One region of the Pantoea nemavictus genome, then DNA from elsewhere that is predicted to be linked to it. Evidence: predicted binding sites of a transcription regulator. Region 1 holds the regulator's gene; the other holds the start of a gene.
What was found. The regulator Fur, encoded in region 1, represses iron uptake genes when iron is present. The targets are predictions, from matches to a motif close to ATAATAATGAGAACNACTATCAA.

Region 1 (7,901 bases):
TTCGTGAAGTGCGCCAGTGGAGCAGTATGCCGGTGATTGTGCTGTCGGCGCGCAGCGACGAGCAGGATAAGATCGATGCGCTGGATGCAGGTGCAGATGATTATCTCACTAAGCCCTTTGGCATCGGTGAGTTGCTGGCGCGCGTACGCGTGGCGCTGCGGCGGCATCAAAGCAGCCAGCCAGAACCGATTGTGAAATTTGGTGAAGTGAGTGTCGATTTGGCGGCACGCCGTGTGCTGCGCAGTGAACAGGAAGTGCATCTGACGCCAACCGAGTTCCGTCTGCTCAGCTTGCTATTGAATAATGCCGGAAAGGTGCTGACGCAACGTCAGTTGCTCAACCAGGTTTGGGGACCGAATGCGGTGGAGCACAGCCACTATTTGCGCATCTACATGGGCCATTTACGGCAAAAGCTGGAAGCGAATCCCACCCAGCCCAGCCATTTGCTGACCGAAACCGGTATCGGCTACCGTTTTATGCCATAAAAAAAGGCCGCTTAGCGGCCTTTTCTCTTCACTGCCAATCAGGCGTTTTTCAGTACTTCGCTAACAATCTCAACCGCTTCTTTCTCGATCTGCTGACGGTGTTCAGCGCCGAGGAAGCTTTCACAGTAGATTTTGTAGGCGTCTTCCGTGCCCGATGGACGAGCGGCAAACCAGCCGTTTTCCGTCATCACTTTCAGACCACCGATTGATGCACCGTTACCCGGTGCAGCAGTCAAGCGTGCGGTGATTGGATCACCCGCCAGCGTATCCGCGCTCACCATTTCTGGAGACAGTTTAGACAGTGCCGCTTTCTGTGCTGAAGTTGCCGGTGCCTGCAGACGATTGTAGCTAGGCGCTCCAAAGCGCGCGGCCAGCTCGTCATAATGCTGCTGCGGGTTCTTGCCGGTTACCGCGGTGATTTCTGCGGCCAGCAGGCACAGAATGATACCGTCTTTATCGGTTGACCAGGCTGAGCCATCGAAACGCAGGAACGATGCGCCCGCGCTCTCTTCGCCGCCGAAACCGAAGCTGCCATCGAACAGGCCATCAACGAACCATTTGAAACCAACCGGCACTTCCACCAGCTTACGGCCAATGTCGTTAACTACGCGGTCGATCATCGCGCTGGAAACCAGCGTTTTACCGACAGCCACCTCTTTGCCCCACTGCGGACGATGCTGGAACAGGTAGTTGATTGCCACCGCCAGATAGTGGTTCGGATTCATCAGACCGGCTGGCGTGACGATGCCATGGCGATCGTAATCAGGATCGTTACCAAAGGCCAAATCGAATTTGTCTTTGTACGCCAGCAAACCCGCCATCGCGCATTCGGACGAGCAGTCCATACGCACCACGCCATCTTTATCCAGATGCATGAAGCGGAAAGTCTGATCGATAGCATCGTTAACGATGGTCAGATCAAGCTTGTAGTGCTCAGCAATGCGCTGCCAGTAAGCAATACCCGAGCCGCCTAATGGATCGACGCCAATTTTCAGGCCCGCTTTCTGGATGGCCGAGAAATCGATTACCTGCGCCAAACCTTCAACGTACGGCTGGATCAGGTCCTGCTCAACGATATGGCCGCTTGCCCAAGCCTGATCCAGCGGCAGACGCTTAACGTCCTTCAGCTCGCCTTTGATCAGCTGGTTAGCACGATCTTCCACCACTTTGGTGACGTTGGTATCCGCCGGTCCACCGTTTGGCGGATTGTATTTGATACCGCCATCTTCCGGTGGGTTGTGCGAAGGCGTGATAACGATACCGTCCGCCTGCGCGCCGCCGCGTTTGTTGTGCTCAAGAATGGCATTAGAGATGGCAGGCGTCGGCGTGTAACCATTGTCCTGCTGTACAATCACGTCCACGCCGTTAGCGGCCAGCACTTCCAGCACCGACAAGATCGCCGGCTCAGACAGTGCGTGCGTGTCTTTACCCACGTAGCACGGTCCGGTGATGCCGTTCTTTTTGCGCTCTTCAGCAATCGCCTGCGCGATCGCTAAAATGTGCTGTTCGTTGAAGCTTTGGCGTCCCGCGCTACCGCGATGGCCTGAAGTGCCAAATTTCACCGCATGATCCGGATTCGCCACATCGGGCTTCAGGACGTAATACTGCGAGGTTAATTGTGCAACGTTAATCAAATCGCTCTGCTGGGCAGGCTGCCCGGCACGGGGGTGATTGGCCATTGGCGCTTCTCCCTGACGCTTCAGTTAAATGGTGCCGCGAACTTTCTCTGTCAGTTCCTGAGGGAACTGCATAGCCAGCATGATGTGTTCCACCATGCTGCATTTGCGACCTGTATTGGTATTCGTGATCACCCAGTACGGCGTGCCGGGAACATGCTTCGGCTTAGTATGGGTGCCATTTTGCAGCAGCGTGTGCTCGTCGCCCGCAAAGTAGACGCGGGTACGGCCCTGCAGCGAAGCCGTAGCTTCAGCAAACGCAGCCGGATCAAGACGATAGAGCGTTGACAGTACCAGCATGAAGCGGTTTACCGCCTTATTCTGCTCGGCATATTCGTCGGAAAGCAGCAGCTCACGTACCGCGCGCACACGATCCTGAGGACGCGCTTCGCGACTCGCTGAAGGTGCTTCTTTCACTGACGCACCCGCGGCGGGCGCAGCAGCTGCGCTCTGGCCGGCGGTGAACTTCAACATGCGGCGCAAAATATCTGAGGCGCTTTCACCAATGTGCTGCGTGTGGCTGGCAATATAACGGTAGAGTTCTTCGTCAACTTCAATCGTTTTCATCTTTTTCCGTACGATTCTGGCAAATGACAGAACCACGCATTATTGCAACGGCCTTAGCAAAATCCAGTCGTGCAAAACGTGAGCGGGTTCTAACATAAGGATTATAAAGTTAAATCCGTGGCAGCCGATAGCGTTGGCAACGTTTCCGGGCAAAAGTCGGAATATGCCCTAATGCCCGCCGGCCTGACTGCTGGACAGGTGAATCCATGATAACCTAAGCCAAGGTCACAACCGTAAGAACTTTAGCCATGATTTTGAACGCCCGTCTGCAAACTGAACAATCAGCCTCTGATGCCACACCCATTCTGTTAATCCATGGTCTTTTTGGCAGCCTTGATAACCTCGGCGTATTAGCGCGCGGGGTGCGTGATGCACGCCCAACATTGCAGGTTGATGTGCGTAACCACGGCCTGTCTGCACGCAGTGAGGTGATGAATTATCACGCCATGGCGCAGGACATGGTCGAAACGTTGGATGCGCACAACATTGAACGCGCTAGCGTAATCGGCCACTCAATGGGCGGCAAAATCGCTATGGCGCTCAGTGCCATAGCGCCAGAACGCATAGAAAAAATGGTGATGATCGATATCGCGCCGGTTGATTATCAAACTCGCCGCCATGACGAAATCTTTGCCGCTATCCGTGCCGTTAGCGCTGCTGGCGTGACGCGCCGCAGTGAAGCGGCTGAGGTGATGCGTCAGCACATTAATGAGGATGGCGTGATTCAGTTCATCCTCAAGTCGTTTGCCGAAGGTGAATGGCGCTTTAATGTGCCGGTGCTGTGGGAGAATTACACCACCATTTCCGGCTGGGAAGAGGTGCCTGCATGGCCGCACCCTGCGCTGTTTATTCGTGGTGGCGACTCGCCCTATCTGGATAATCAGCATCGCGATGCGCTATTGCGTCAATTCCCACAGGCACACGCGCATGTGATTAGCGGGGCCGGACATTGGGTGCATGCAGAGAAACCTGAGGCGGTGCTACGCGCGGTGCGTCGATTTTTTAACCTGTAAAAGCAAAAGCTTGCCGCGTGCGCTTTAGGGTTGGCGTCAAGGAAGGCGCTGGAGTATCATGTCGCGCTAAAAATTTGCCACGGATGATTTTTTCACCGTGGTCGGGCCGATAATGTTTTAATCGCGCAGCGCCTTTCCGCCGTTCGCGCCCACTCAGTTTTACAAACCATGGCAAAAGAACAGACAGACCGCACTACGCTTGATCTCTTTGCAGACGAGCGGCGTCCTGGTCGCCCGAAAACCAGCCCGCTGACGCGTGATGAACAATTACGCATCAACAAACGTAATCAGCTCAAGCGCGATAAAGTGCGTGGGCTGCGTCGTGTCGAGCTGAAGATGTCCAGCGAGGCGGTTGACGCGCTCAGCACGCTGGCCGACCAGCAAAACATCAGTCGCAGCGAATTGATTGAACAAATGCTGCTGGCACAGCTCAAACTGTCGTAACGCGCGAAGACCGCACGCTGGAACACAAAGTCACGGCTTTACAAGTTCCGCACTTTTTACCGGTCTGCTATTATTCGCATTACTGTGCAGTCAACTGACTTACTTTCACAATCAGGATCTAAGAGGTTACCTAACCCATGGCAATCGTAGGCATTTTCTTCGGCAGCGATACCGGCAACACTGAAAACATTGCAAAAATGATCCAGAAACAACTGGGTAAAGATGTCGCCGAAGTGCATGACATTGCTAAGAGCACCAAAGAAGATCTCGATGCGTTCGATATCCTGCTGCTGGGCATTCCAACCTGGTATTATGGTGAAGCGCAGTGTGACTGGGATGATTTCTTCCCGACGCTGGAAGAGATTGATTTCAATGGCAAGCTGGTAGCGCTGTTTGGTTGTGGCGATCAGGAAGATTACGCCGAATACTTCTGCGACGCGATGGGCACCATCCGCGACATCATTGAGCCGAATGGTGCAGTCATCGTCGGCCACTGGCCAACCGAAGGCTACCATTTTGAAGCATCTAAAGGTTTGGCCGATGATAAACACTTCCTCGGTCTGGCGATTGACGAAGACCGTCAACCCGAACTGACCAATGAGCGCGTTGAAACCTGGGTGAAGCAGATCTTCGATGAACTGCAGCTGAAAGAGATTATTGAAGCGTAATCCCCTGCTCTGCCCGATGTGCGCGCAAGTTCACATCGGGCAACGGAATTTCCTATAAAAATAATAGCTACGGTTTTTTAACTTTTCCCCGCAAATCTGTAGAATACCCGCAATGGTCATCCGCTTATTCCTCTGGCATTAGAATGAGGCTGAGTGAAATGGAATCCAAAACCCAAGCGTCTTGAAGGCGTTAGTGACATTATCCTTACTGCTTTTGGTGATTAAGGACGTTGCCTTGGTTTTCATTTCACTGCTTGAGTTCTATAATGAGACGCAAATGAGAATGCGCGTTGACCTAAACATTCAAGGCCCCTGCGCCGCAAGTGACTAGCAAAGTAACAGGACAATATCCGCATGACTGACAACAACTCCGCATTGAAGAAGGCTGGCCTGAAAGTCACGCTCCCCAGACTGAAAATTCTGGAAGTGCTTCAGGGACCCGGACCCGAGTCCCATCACGTCAGTGCGGAGGATTTGTATAAGCGCCTGATCGATATGGGCGAAGAGATTGGTCTGGCAACGGTATATCGCGTTCTTAACCAGTTTGACGACGCGGGCATCGTTACCCGTCATAATTTTGAAGGCGGTAAATCTGTCTTTGAACTGACCCAGCAACATCACCACGATCACCTGATTTGCCTCGATTGCGGCAAGGTTATCGAATTTAGCGATGAATCAATTGAAACGCGTCAGCGTGAAATTGCCACTCGCCATGGTATCAAACTCAGTAACCACAGCCTGTACTTGTACGGTCACTGTGCTCTGGGAGACTGCCGCGAAGACGACACGCTCCACGATAAGTAATTGAGTGTGCTATGCAGTATAAAAAAACCGGCGCTTGAGCCGGTTTTTTTATACCTGAAATCAGGCAACGATGGTTTCTTGCAGGTAACGCCAGCGCGGAATGCTGGTGCTGCAATCGAGAACCGCCAGTGAAATGCGGCTCTGATTGATGCCATTCATCATTTGTAATTCACGATATTGAATCGTCACCTCTTCGCTTTGCTGCGAGATAATGGCGTGCTCACTGGTCGCAATACGCATGCCTTCGCGTTGCCCATTCAATTGGCGAAACAGCGTTTCCATCTCATTAAGATCCAACTGTTTACCTTGCGGTGTCACCATTTTAAATTCGGGATGAAAGTGCGATAAAAACAGATCAATGCTGTCATCACTGCCTTCAACCTGATTGAAAATACGTTCGATAAGCTGATGTAATACAACCACACTGTGCTTGGCTTCCAGGGCAAGACTTGTCATTTTTTATCCTTTGATAACCCGCGGAGCAACGTTTGAGTGCGCATAGCCTACCTGAAAAAAAGTTTTTCACACTGGCAAATGGTTTAATTTTGCTAAAGTCAGAATAGTCGTAAATGAGGAATTAATCGCATCAACAGGAAGGCAGCATAAAAGATTGCAGGTGGCCAAATAGAGGCAATAAAAAAGGGCGATTGCTCGCCCTTTCATGATCTTATCGTGTTAGCGACAAAATAATTAATCGCCGATTTTCGCCCAGGTATCGCGCAATCCAACGGTGCGGTTAAACACCAATTTTGACGGCTGCGAATAAACGCTATCAGCACAGAAGTAGCCTTCACGTTCGAACTGATACGGTGCCATTGAATCGGCCTCGCGCAGACCAGGCTCAACGAAGCCCTGTTTAGTTTCGAGTGAGTTCGGGTTAATGGTGGTGAGGAAATCCTCAGCCGCGCCCGGATTTGGCACACTAAACAGACGATCATACAGGCGGAATTCCGCCGGCAACGCGTGAATTGCAGAAACCCAATGGATAACGCCTTTCACTTTACGCCCATCAGCAGGATCTTTGCTCAGCGTATCAACATCGCAAGTACAGTAGATACAGGTGATATTGCCTTCATCATCCTTCGCTACACGTTCAGCACGGATCACGTAAGCATTACGCAGACGCACTTCTTTACCCAGCACCAGACGCTTGTATTGTTTATTGGCTTCTTCGCGGAAGTCAGCGCGATCGATCCACACTTCACGGCTGAATGGCACTTCACGCGTACCCATCTCCGGTTTGTTAGGATGATTTGGCATGGTGATGATCTCTTCGTGACCCGCTGGCAGATTTTCAATCACCACCTTCAGGGGATCCATCACGGCCATCGCACGCGGCGCGTTTTCATTGAGATCGTCACGAATGCACGACTCCAGTGAAGCCATTTCTACGATATTGTCCTGCTTAGTAACGCCAATGCGGCGGCAGAACTCACGAATCGAAGCCGAGCTGTAACCACGACGACGCAAACCGGAAACGGTCAGCATGCGCGGATCGTCCCAGCCTTCCACAACTTTTTCGCTCACCAGCTGAGTCAGTTTACGCTTGGACATCACTGCGTATTCCAGATTCAGACGTGAAAACTCATACTGACGCGGGTGCACCGGAATGGTGATGTTATCCAGCACCCAATCGTACAGACGACGGTTATCCTGGAACTCCAGCGTGCAGAGAGAATGCGTAATACCTTCAATCGCATCAGAAATGCAGTGAGTGAAGTCGTACATTGGATAGATGCACCACTTGCTGCCAGTCTGATGGTGATCGGCAAACTTGATGCGATACAGCACGGGATCGCGCATCACGATAAAGCTGGATGCCATATCGATTTTGGCACGTAAACAGGCTTTGCCCTCTTCGAAGCCACCATCGCGCATTTTCTGGAACAGCGCTAAGTTCTCTTCCACGCTGCGATCGCGATACGGGCTGTTTTTGCCTGGTGCTGTGAGAGAACCGCGATACTCGCGGATCTCATCTGCCGACAATTCATCAACATACGCCAAGCCTTTATTAATCAGCTCAACGGCATAGTTGAAGAGTTGGTCGAAGTAGTCTGAGGAGTAACGAATGTTGCCGCTCCACTCAAAGCCCAGCCATTGCACGTCACGCTTTATGGATTCGACAAACTCCAGATCTTCTTTCACTGGGTTGGTGTCGTCGAAACGCAGGTTGCACTGCCCCTGGTAATCTTGTGCGATACCAAAGTTCAGGCAGATAGATTTCGCATGGCCAATATGCAGATA
Region 2 (7,901 bases), on a different contig from region 1:
AAACGGTTTATCTTGAATGGTTCCTGAAACGCAAAGCGGCTAGCCCGATGGTATTCACCGATGAGGATATGGCGGAATACACCCGTTTATTACAGCAGAAGGGCGCCATACGCGCGGGGATGGCGGCTTACCGCGAAGTGACGGTGTCGGCGGCACAAAATCGGGATTTACTGCGAGAGCGGGGCAAATTAACGCTGCCGCTGCTGGCTATCAGCGCCGATCAAGGTTCGATTGCCGATATGGCGTTGCCGCTTGGAGAGTTTGCGGCAAATGTCACGGGAATTAAGATCGCGCACTGCGGTCACTTCATCCCAGATGAGCAACCGCAGGCGCTAGCCGAAGCGTTAAGCGAGTTCTTTATTTAGGTGACGCTGTCACTTAATCAGAACGACATCGTTACCCCGGCATAATAAGCGCGGCCCGGTTCATTGTAGGTTGAAGCACCCGAATTCTCGCGGTAAATGCGTTTATCAAACAGGTTGTTGATACCTGCATTGGCGCGCAGATTTTTGGTGATGTCGTAATTGACGTTCAGACCAAACACCGAATACGGGCTGATCTCTCTCGAGGTCATGTTGCTGGCATCGATAACGGTCTCAACATTCTGACGCGGTTTCTGGCGGCCATACTGCGTCCAGTTGATATTGGCGCTAAGATCTTGTGTCGCCTGCCACTCCAACTGAGAGTTGATGGTAAATTCCGGGATCACTGACAGCGGATTGCCGGTTTTCTTGCTCTCAGAGCGGAACATGTAGGTGGCGTTGGTACGCCATTCCAGCGTATCGGCAATCAAAGGGATGGTTAGGTTACCTTCCAGCCCTTCAACAATCGCCTTTCCGCCGTTTTCCCAGCGCAGCACGTTGTAAGTTGGATTAGTGCTGGAATAGACCGGTTCGGTACCAGAAACGATCTTGTTCTTATAATCGTTGCGGAACCAGGTGATGCCCGCCACATAACCCTCATTACTGAACTCCAGCCCAATCTCTTTATTGACGCTGGTTTCCGCATCAAGGTCTTTATTGCCTAATAAATAGCATCGGCTAAGGCCAATTGGGCAACCGTTGCCGCGCGTTGAAAGCAGATAACCCGGCGTTGACTGATACAGATTGGGTGCTTTAAACACCCGTGCAATACCGGCTTTTAAGGTGAAGTATTCCCCCAGGCCTTGCGAGACGTTGAGGCTCGGGCTCCAGTTCGCGCCAAATTGATCGTGATAATCAAATCGCAGGCCGGGAATCACTTCGGTGCTATCGGTCGCGGCGATGTTGTCTTCAAAAAAGAGTGAACTGAGGGTGGCGCTATTTTTACTGCTGCGCTGCGAGGGATCGCCAGAGCTGTCGGGCAGATTCACACCGGGCGCGCTAGCTGCCAGCATTGAAGCCGGATCGTTCAACTCATCGCGGTTCCACTCGGCACCGAGAGTAACGGTTTGATCAACCAGCAGCTGCAGCGGGAAGTTGATTTCACCGCCTGCACGATAGCTTTCTAATCGGCTGGTGGCATAGGTGTCGCTGTTGATCATCCCTTCGGTACGGCCTGCGGTACCTTCCTGCAAGCGGGTGTTATTGGTTTTCTCGTAGTTGAAGTTGAGCTTCGAGGTGCCCCAATCCCAAATCCCGTTATGCGCAATACCATAGCTTTGGCGATACATGCGGTTGGTCTCATCGCCATACAGCGATTCCACTAAGCCGCCGGTGCTGGCGTTGCTATTACTGTTTTGCGTATCACCGGCGTAGATATTGCCCTGACGGCTGTAGCCGTAAGAGAAGTCAACGATTTGCAGCGGGGTGATTTTCCACGACAGCACCGTGTTGATGTCTTTGTTACGCACGCCCTCGCGACCTGCCGCGTAGGAGCCATTTTCAGCGGTGTTGATATCGAACGCATCGGCATCGGTACGGTTGATGTTGCCGTACAGCCGCATGGTTAGCGCATCACCGGCCAGTGGACCGCTGAGGTTGAAGTTGGCGCGGCGCGTATCACCCTCTTTGTCATTTTCTGGCTGGCTGGTATAGAGCGACAGCGAACCGTGCCAGTCGTTGGTAGGGCGCTTAGTGATGATATTCACCACGCCACCTGCCGCCCCGGAACCGTAGCGCGCAGCGGCTGGACCACGAATCACTTCAATGCGCTCGACCATCTCTGCGGGCACCCAGTTGGTGTCGCCACGAGAATCGCGTTCGCCGCGCCAGCTATAGCGCACCGAGTTACGAGAGGAGACAGGCACGCCGTCAATCATCACCAGGGTGTTCTCCGGGCCCATGCCACGGATATCAATTTGTCGGTTGTTGCCGCGGCTGCCGCTGGCACCGTTTCCGGTCAGGTTCACGCCCGGCATTTTGCGGATGATGTCTGAGAGATCGTTAACAGGGGGATTTTTCTTGATGTCTTCAGCGGTGATGGTGGACACACCCGGTTGCTGTTTGAGCTCCTGCTCGGCGGTGACAATCATTGATTCATCGTCAGCCAGCTTTTCTACGGTTTCAGCTGCAAAAGCCGGCGAGGTTAGCATTCCCGCTAAAAAAAGCGCAATCGGACGCTTTTTGCCACGCATGGTTACATTCACTTAAGTTTTCTCCCTGTTACGTTAACAATTGTAAGTAAATGCGCATGATAATGATAATGCTTCTCATTGTATATCTGGCATGACAAACCTTTACACATCAGTGGCATCATGGAGATAGGTGAGAGAATTCCTGGTGATTAGACGAATCTGTTATGACTAAGAAGAGTTTTGTCAGTTCAGTCAGCAAAAGCAGGTAGTTGATTCGCTAGCAAAATCTGAAATGTGGGCGCATTTCTACGCGTCCGCCATAGCCGAAAAGCCAGTTTTAATGGATTTGCATCTCTATTCCCATTTTTCGGCAATAGATATGTATTTTTTGCATTTGTGATTGTTATCTAAGTTCCAGAGAATGCTAATCGGGACGTAATGAGGATGACAATTCCTTCCACCACGCGCCTTCGCGCGGGTGAGTCTGGAGAAAAAACCATCGCTACCTCAACGCCTTTTCCCTGTGGGGAAACATTTTATAAATCAGGAGAAAGGTTCCAGTGAAATTCGCAAAAGGTTTAACTCTTTTTGCGCTCGCTCTGAGTGCACACACCGCGTTCGCCGCCGATGAAAATGTCCCAACTGACAGCTCAATTCATGTGCAGGCCGATCCTGCATTGAAAAGCCTGCTGCCTGCAGATGTGGTTAAACGTGGCTACATTGTGGCCGGAACCAACCCCAACACGCCGCCAACCACCTTCTATAAAGAAGACAACAAAACCCTGGCCGGTCGTGAAATCGATATCATGAATGCCGTGGGTGAGCGCCTGGGAATCCAGGTTCAGTGGCGCGATACCGGCGGTTTCGACAACATTATTCCGGGCCTGAAAACCGGTCGTTACGATGTGGCGCTCTCAAACATCAACGCCACCCCGGCGCGCGCCAAAATCATCGACTTTGTCGGTTATTACGATGCTAGCCGCCTGGGCATTATCTCGCGTAAAGATGCCAATATTGCCCCGTTCAAAAACCTGTCAGATGTCTGCGGTAAAGAAGTCGGTGCCGGTTCCGGTACCACGCAGGTCACGCGTCTCGAAGAAGCCAGCAAAGCCTGTGAAGCCGCCGGTAACAAACCTATCAAGGTGTCGGTATTCCCGGATCGTCCAGCGGGCGTGCAGGCAGTGGTAAGTGGTCGCGTGCCGATGTTCCTCGGCCCGTACGAAGGTTTGCTGTGGCAGGTGAAAGTGATCAAACCGTTGACCATGAGCGGCGAAATCACCGTGCACGATGCGCCAGTTTCTGTCGCCTTCCCGAAAGATTCAGCGCTGGAGCCAGCGGTACAGGCGGCACTGAACTCGCTGATCAAAGATGGCAGCTACAACAAGATCCTCGACAACTGGGGCATCGGTTTTGGTGCTGTTAAACAAGCCAAACGCAATCAGGAAATCTTTCAATGAGTGACATTCACCACCATACCGACGACCTGAAAATCGTCGGCAAACGTTACTACGGACGCTGGCTGAGTGCGCTGGTGGTGCTGTTGTGCGTGGTGGCGATGGCGCACTCGATGATTAACAATCCACGCTTCGAATGGAGCGTGATTGCGGAAAACTTCACCGGCGAGTCGATCCTGCAAGGCGTGTTGATGACGCTGCAGCTCACCGCCATCTCTGTGGTGCTGGGGTTTGCTTTTGGTACGGTGCTGGCGCTGATGCGCCTCTCCTCCAATCCGGTGCTGGTGGGCGTGAGCTGGTTTTATACCTGGTTCTTCCGCGGTGTGCCGATGCTGGTGCAGCTGTTCCTGTGGTACAACATTGCGGCGCTTTATCCGACTATCGCACTCTCCATTCCCGGCCTTGGTGAAATCTGGAGCACTCAATCGAACGCGCTGGTGAGCCCCTTCAGTGCTGCGGTGATCGCGCTGGTGATGCACCAATCCGCGTACGCCGCTGAGATTGTGCGTGCCGGTATCCAGAGTGTCGGCAACGGCCAGCTGGAAGCGGCGCGTGCGCTGGGCTATCGCCCGTCACAGATTTTCCGCCATACCGTATTACCGCAGGCGATGCGCGCCATCATGCCGCCCGCCGGTAACGAAATTATTGGTCAGCTGAAAACCACTGCGGTGGTCTCGGTGATCTCACTGCAGGACGTGCTGTTTTCGGCGCAGATTATCTATCAGCGTACCTATGAAGTGATTCCGCTGCTGCTGGTTGCCACGCTGTGGTATCTGCTGATGACCTCGGTGTTGTCGGTGGGGCAGTTCTATGTGGAGCGCTATTTTGGACGTGGTGTGACGCGCCGGGAAAAACGCAGCTTGTTGAAATCGCTGCCGGGCTTCTCAGCGGCCAAAGCAGAAAGGAGCGTCAGCAATGGGTGAAGCCATCGCCTTACGTAAAGTCACCAAGCGCTTCTCAGGCGTCACCATTCTTGATGAAGTGAATCTGGATATTCCGGCCGGTTCGGTGACGGTGATCCTGGGGCCATCGGGCTCAGGAAAATCGACGCTGCTGCGCTGCATCAACCATCTGGAAAAACTCGACGGTGGCACCATTCGCATCGGCGGCGAAATCATTGGCTATAAGCAGAAAGGCCAGGCACTGCACGAGTTGAGCAGCAGCGAAGTGGCGCGCCAGCGTGCCGAAATCGGCATGGTGTTCCAGCAGTTCAACCTGTTTCCGCATCGTACCGTGTTGCAAAACATCGTTGATGCGCCGATGCGGGTGAAGAAGCAGAGCCGCCAGCAGGCAACCAGCAAAGCGTTGTCGCTGCTAAAGCAGGTGGGTTTATCCGGTCGTGAAGATGAGTGGCCGCAGAATCTCTCCGGTGGGCAACAGCAGCGCGTGGCGATTGCCCGTGCGCTGGCCATGGATCCTGGCGTGATGCTGTTTGATGAACCTACCTCAGCGCTCGATCCAGAACTGGTCGGCGAAGTGTTACAGGTGATTCAACAGCTGGCGCACTCCGGCATCACCATGGTGGTGGTGACGCATGAGATTGGTTTTGCGCGCGAGGTTGCCGACAACATTGTCTTTATGGAGAGCGGCAAAATCGTGGCGGCTGGGCCAACCCAGCAGGTCCTCGACGACCCGGAAAACGGGCGCGTAAGAAATTTTATTGCCACAGTCCTCTAGGATTGCAACGGTGCCTCAGGCACCGTTTTTCATTTTTAATGCCAGGAAAAGTGATGACGCAAAAATCGGTAATGCACAGCGCCCACTGGGGCGCTTTTCATGCCCAGCAACAGGGCGATCGGCTCAGCATCGAACCGTTTAAGGGCGATCCCGATCCCAGTCCGCTGCTACAAAATTTCCGTACCGCCTTAAACCATCCGGCGCGCGTCTCCCGTCCGATGGTGCGTCGTGGCTGGCTGGAGAGTGGCCCGGGCCCGGACGATCGGCGCGGTAACGACGAATATGTGGCGGTGAGCTGGGACGAGGCTTACGCATTAGTGGCGCGTGAACTGCAGCGCGTCGGCGACACTTACGGTCCGGAAGGCATTTTCGGCGGCTCTTACGGCTGGTCGAGCGCGGGACGCTTCCACCATGCACAGAGCCAGGTACATCGCTTCCTCAATACCACGCTCGGCGGCTATGTGCGCTCGGTCAACAGCTACAGCTCGGGTTCCGCTTCGGTGTTGCTGCCGCATATCGTCGGCGACATGAATGAGATTGCGCGGCGCGGCGTGAGCTGGGAGGAGATCGCCCAGCACAGCGAAATCGTGCTGGCGTTTGGTGGTCTGGCGCTGAAAAACTCGCAGGTCGCTAGCGGTGGTTTAAGTGAACACACCGAGCGCGGCTTTATGCAGCAGGCGGCAGAGCGTGGCACGCGTTTTATCTCGGTCAGCCCGCTGCAAAGCGATCTACCCGCTGAAGCGCAGGGCGAATGGTTGGCGCTGCGCCCAGGCACCGACGCGGCCTTTATGCTTGGCGTGTTATCGGTATTGATTGCCGAACAGCTCACCGATGAAGCCTTCCTCGCCCGCTACACCGTGGGCTGGCCAGCAATGGCGGCTTATATTCGCGGGGAAGAGGATGGCACCCCGCGCGATGCGGCGTGGGCAGCAGAGATTTGTGGCGTAAGCGCTGAATTTATCCGCGATTTTGCGCGCCAGCTGCACGGCAAGCGCGTGCTGGTAACGGTGGCGCATGCCTTACAGCGCGCGGAAAACGGTGAGCAGCCAGTGTGGCTGGGACTGGTGCTGGCGGCAGCGCTCGGGCAGCCGGGTTTACCGGGCGGCGGCTACACGTATGCGCTCGGCGCGCTCGGCCATTACGGCAAACATCACAATCTGGTCAGTTTCCCGGCGCTGCCGCAGGGCAAAAATGGCATCGATCGCCTGATTCCGGTGGCGCGCATCGCCGATATGCTGCTCAATCCTGGCAAGCCGTTTGATTACAACGGGCGGCGCTTAACCTATCCGCATATTCGTCTGGCGTATTGGGCCGGCGGTAATCCGTTTCATCATCATCAGGATCTGGCGCGCTTGCGCCAGGCATTCTGTCAGCTGGATACGCTGATCGTGCATGAAATTGCTTGGACCGCCAGCGCGCGCCATGCCGATATCGTCCTGCCCGCTACCATGACGCTGGAGCGTGAAGACATTGGCGGCGCCCCGACCGATCGCCATCTGTTCGCGATGCAGCCGGTGGCAGAACCCTTTGGCGAAGCGAAAGACGATTACGCGATATTCACCGAGCTGGCGCGCCGTTTAGGCCGGGAAGAAGCCTTCACCGAAGGGCGCGATACGCGTGGCTGGTTGCAACACCACTACGCGCAGCTGCAGCAGAAGCTGGCGGCGCATCAGGTGGAGATCCCTACGTTTGACCAGTTCTGGCAGCAAGGCGTGCTGGAGTTACCGCAGCTGAAAGATGGCGGCCGTATGATCAACGCGTTCCGCGCCGACCCCGCAGCCGCGCCGTTGCCAACGCCGAGCGGTAAAATTGAGATCTTCTCAGCCACCATCGCCAGCTTCAATTATGAAAACTGTCCGGGCCATCCGGTGTGGCGCGAACCGCAGCAAAAACCGAATCCCGATCATCCATTCTGGCTGATAGCCAATCAGCCGGCGACGCGTTTGCACAGCCAGCTGGATTTTGGTGATTACAGTCAGAGTGGTAAACGCGATGGCCGTGAGGTGTGCAGTTTGCATCCGGCGGATGCGGCGTCCCTGGGGATTCGTGATGGCGAGATTATCGAGCTCTACAACGAGCGAGGCCACGTGCTGGCCAGCGCGCGCCTGACCGAAACCATCATGCGCGGCGTGGTGCAATTGCCCACCGGCGCCTGGTACGATCCGGTCGATCCTACGGCATTGCGTCCGCTGTGCCGCCACGGCAATCCCAATGTGCTCACGCTGGATATCGGCACTTCGTCACTGGCGCAAGGCTGCAGCGGACAAATCACCGTG

Region 2: WH298_RS21255 (TonB-dependent siderophore receptor) is a predicted target of Fur. The motif match lies at 2,611-2,633, and genes of this name have one in related genera.

The regions. Positions count from the first base shown of each region.
Region 1 covers NZ_JBBGZW010000001.1:3,360,178-3,368,078, reverse strand. The annotation lists gene kdpE (two-component system response regulator KdpE) at 1-485, shown strand, start outside; gene pgm (phosphoglucomutase (alpha-D-glucose-1,6-bisphosphate-dependent)) at 524-2,164, opposite strand; gene seqA (replication initiation negative regulator SeqA) at 2,189-2,728, opposite strand; gene ybfF (esterase) at 2,977-3,741, shown strand; gene ybfE (LexA regulated protein) at 3,910-4,185, shown strand; gene fldA (flavodoxin FldA) at 4,323-4,853, shown strand; gene fur (ferric iron uptake transcriptional regulator) at 5,208-5,657, shown strand; gene WH298_RS15400 (hypothetical protein) at 5,718-6,113, opposite strand; gene glnS (glutamine--tRNA ligase) at 6,348-7,901, opposite strand, start outside.
Region 2 covers NZ_JBBGZW010000002.1:319,719-327,619, reverse strand. The annotation lists gene WH298_RS21260 (alpha/beta fold hydrolase) at 1-365, shown strand, start outside; gene WH298_RS21255 (TonB-dependent siderophore receptor) at 383-2,554, opposite strand; gene WH298_RS21250 (ABC transporter substrate-binding protein) at 3,055-3,951, shown strand; gene WH298_RS21245 (amino acid ABC transporter permease) at 3,948-4,871, shown strand; gene WH298_RS21240 (amino acid ABC transporter ATP-binding protein) at 4,864-5,625, shown strand; gene WH298_RS21235 (molybdopterin-dependent oxidoreductase) at 5,679-7,901, shown strand, end outside.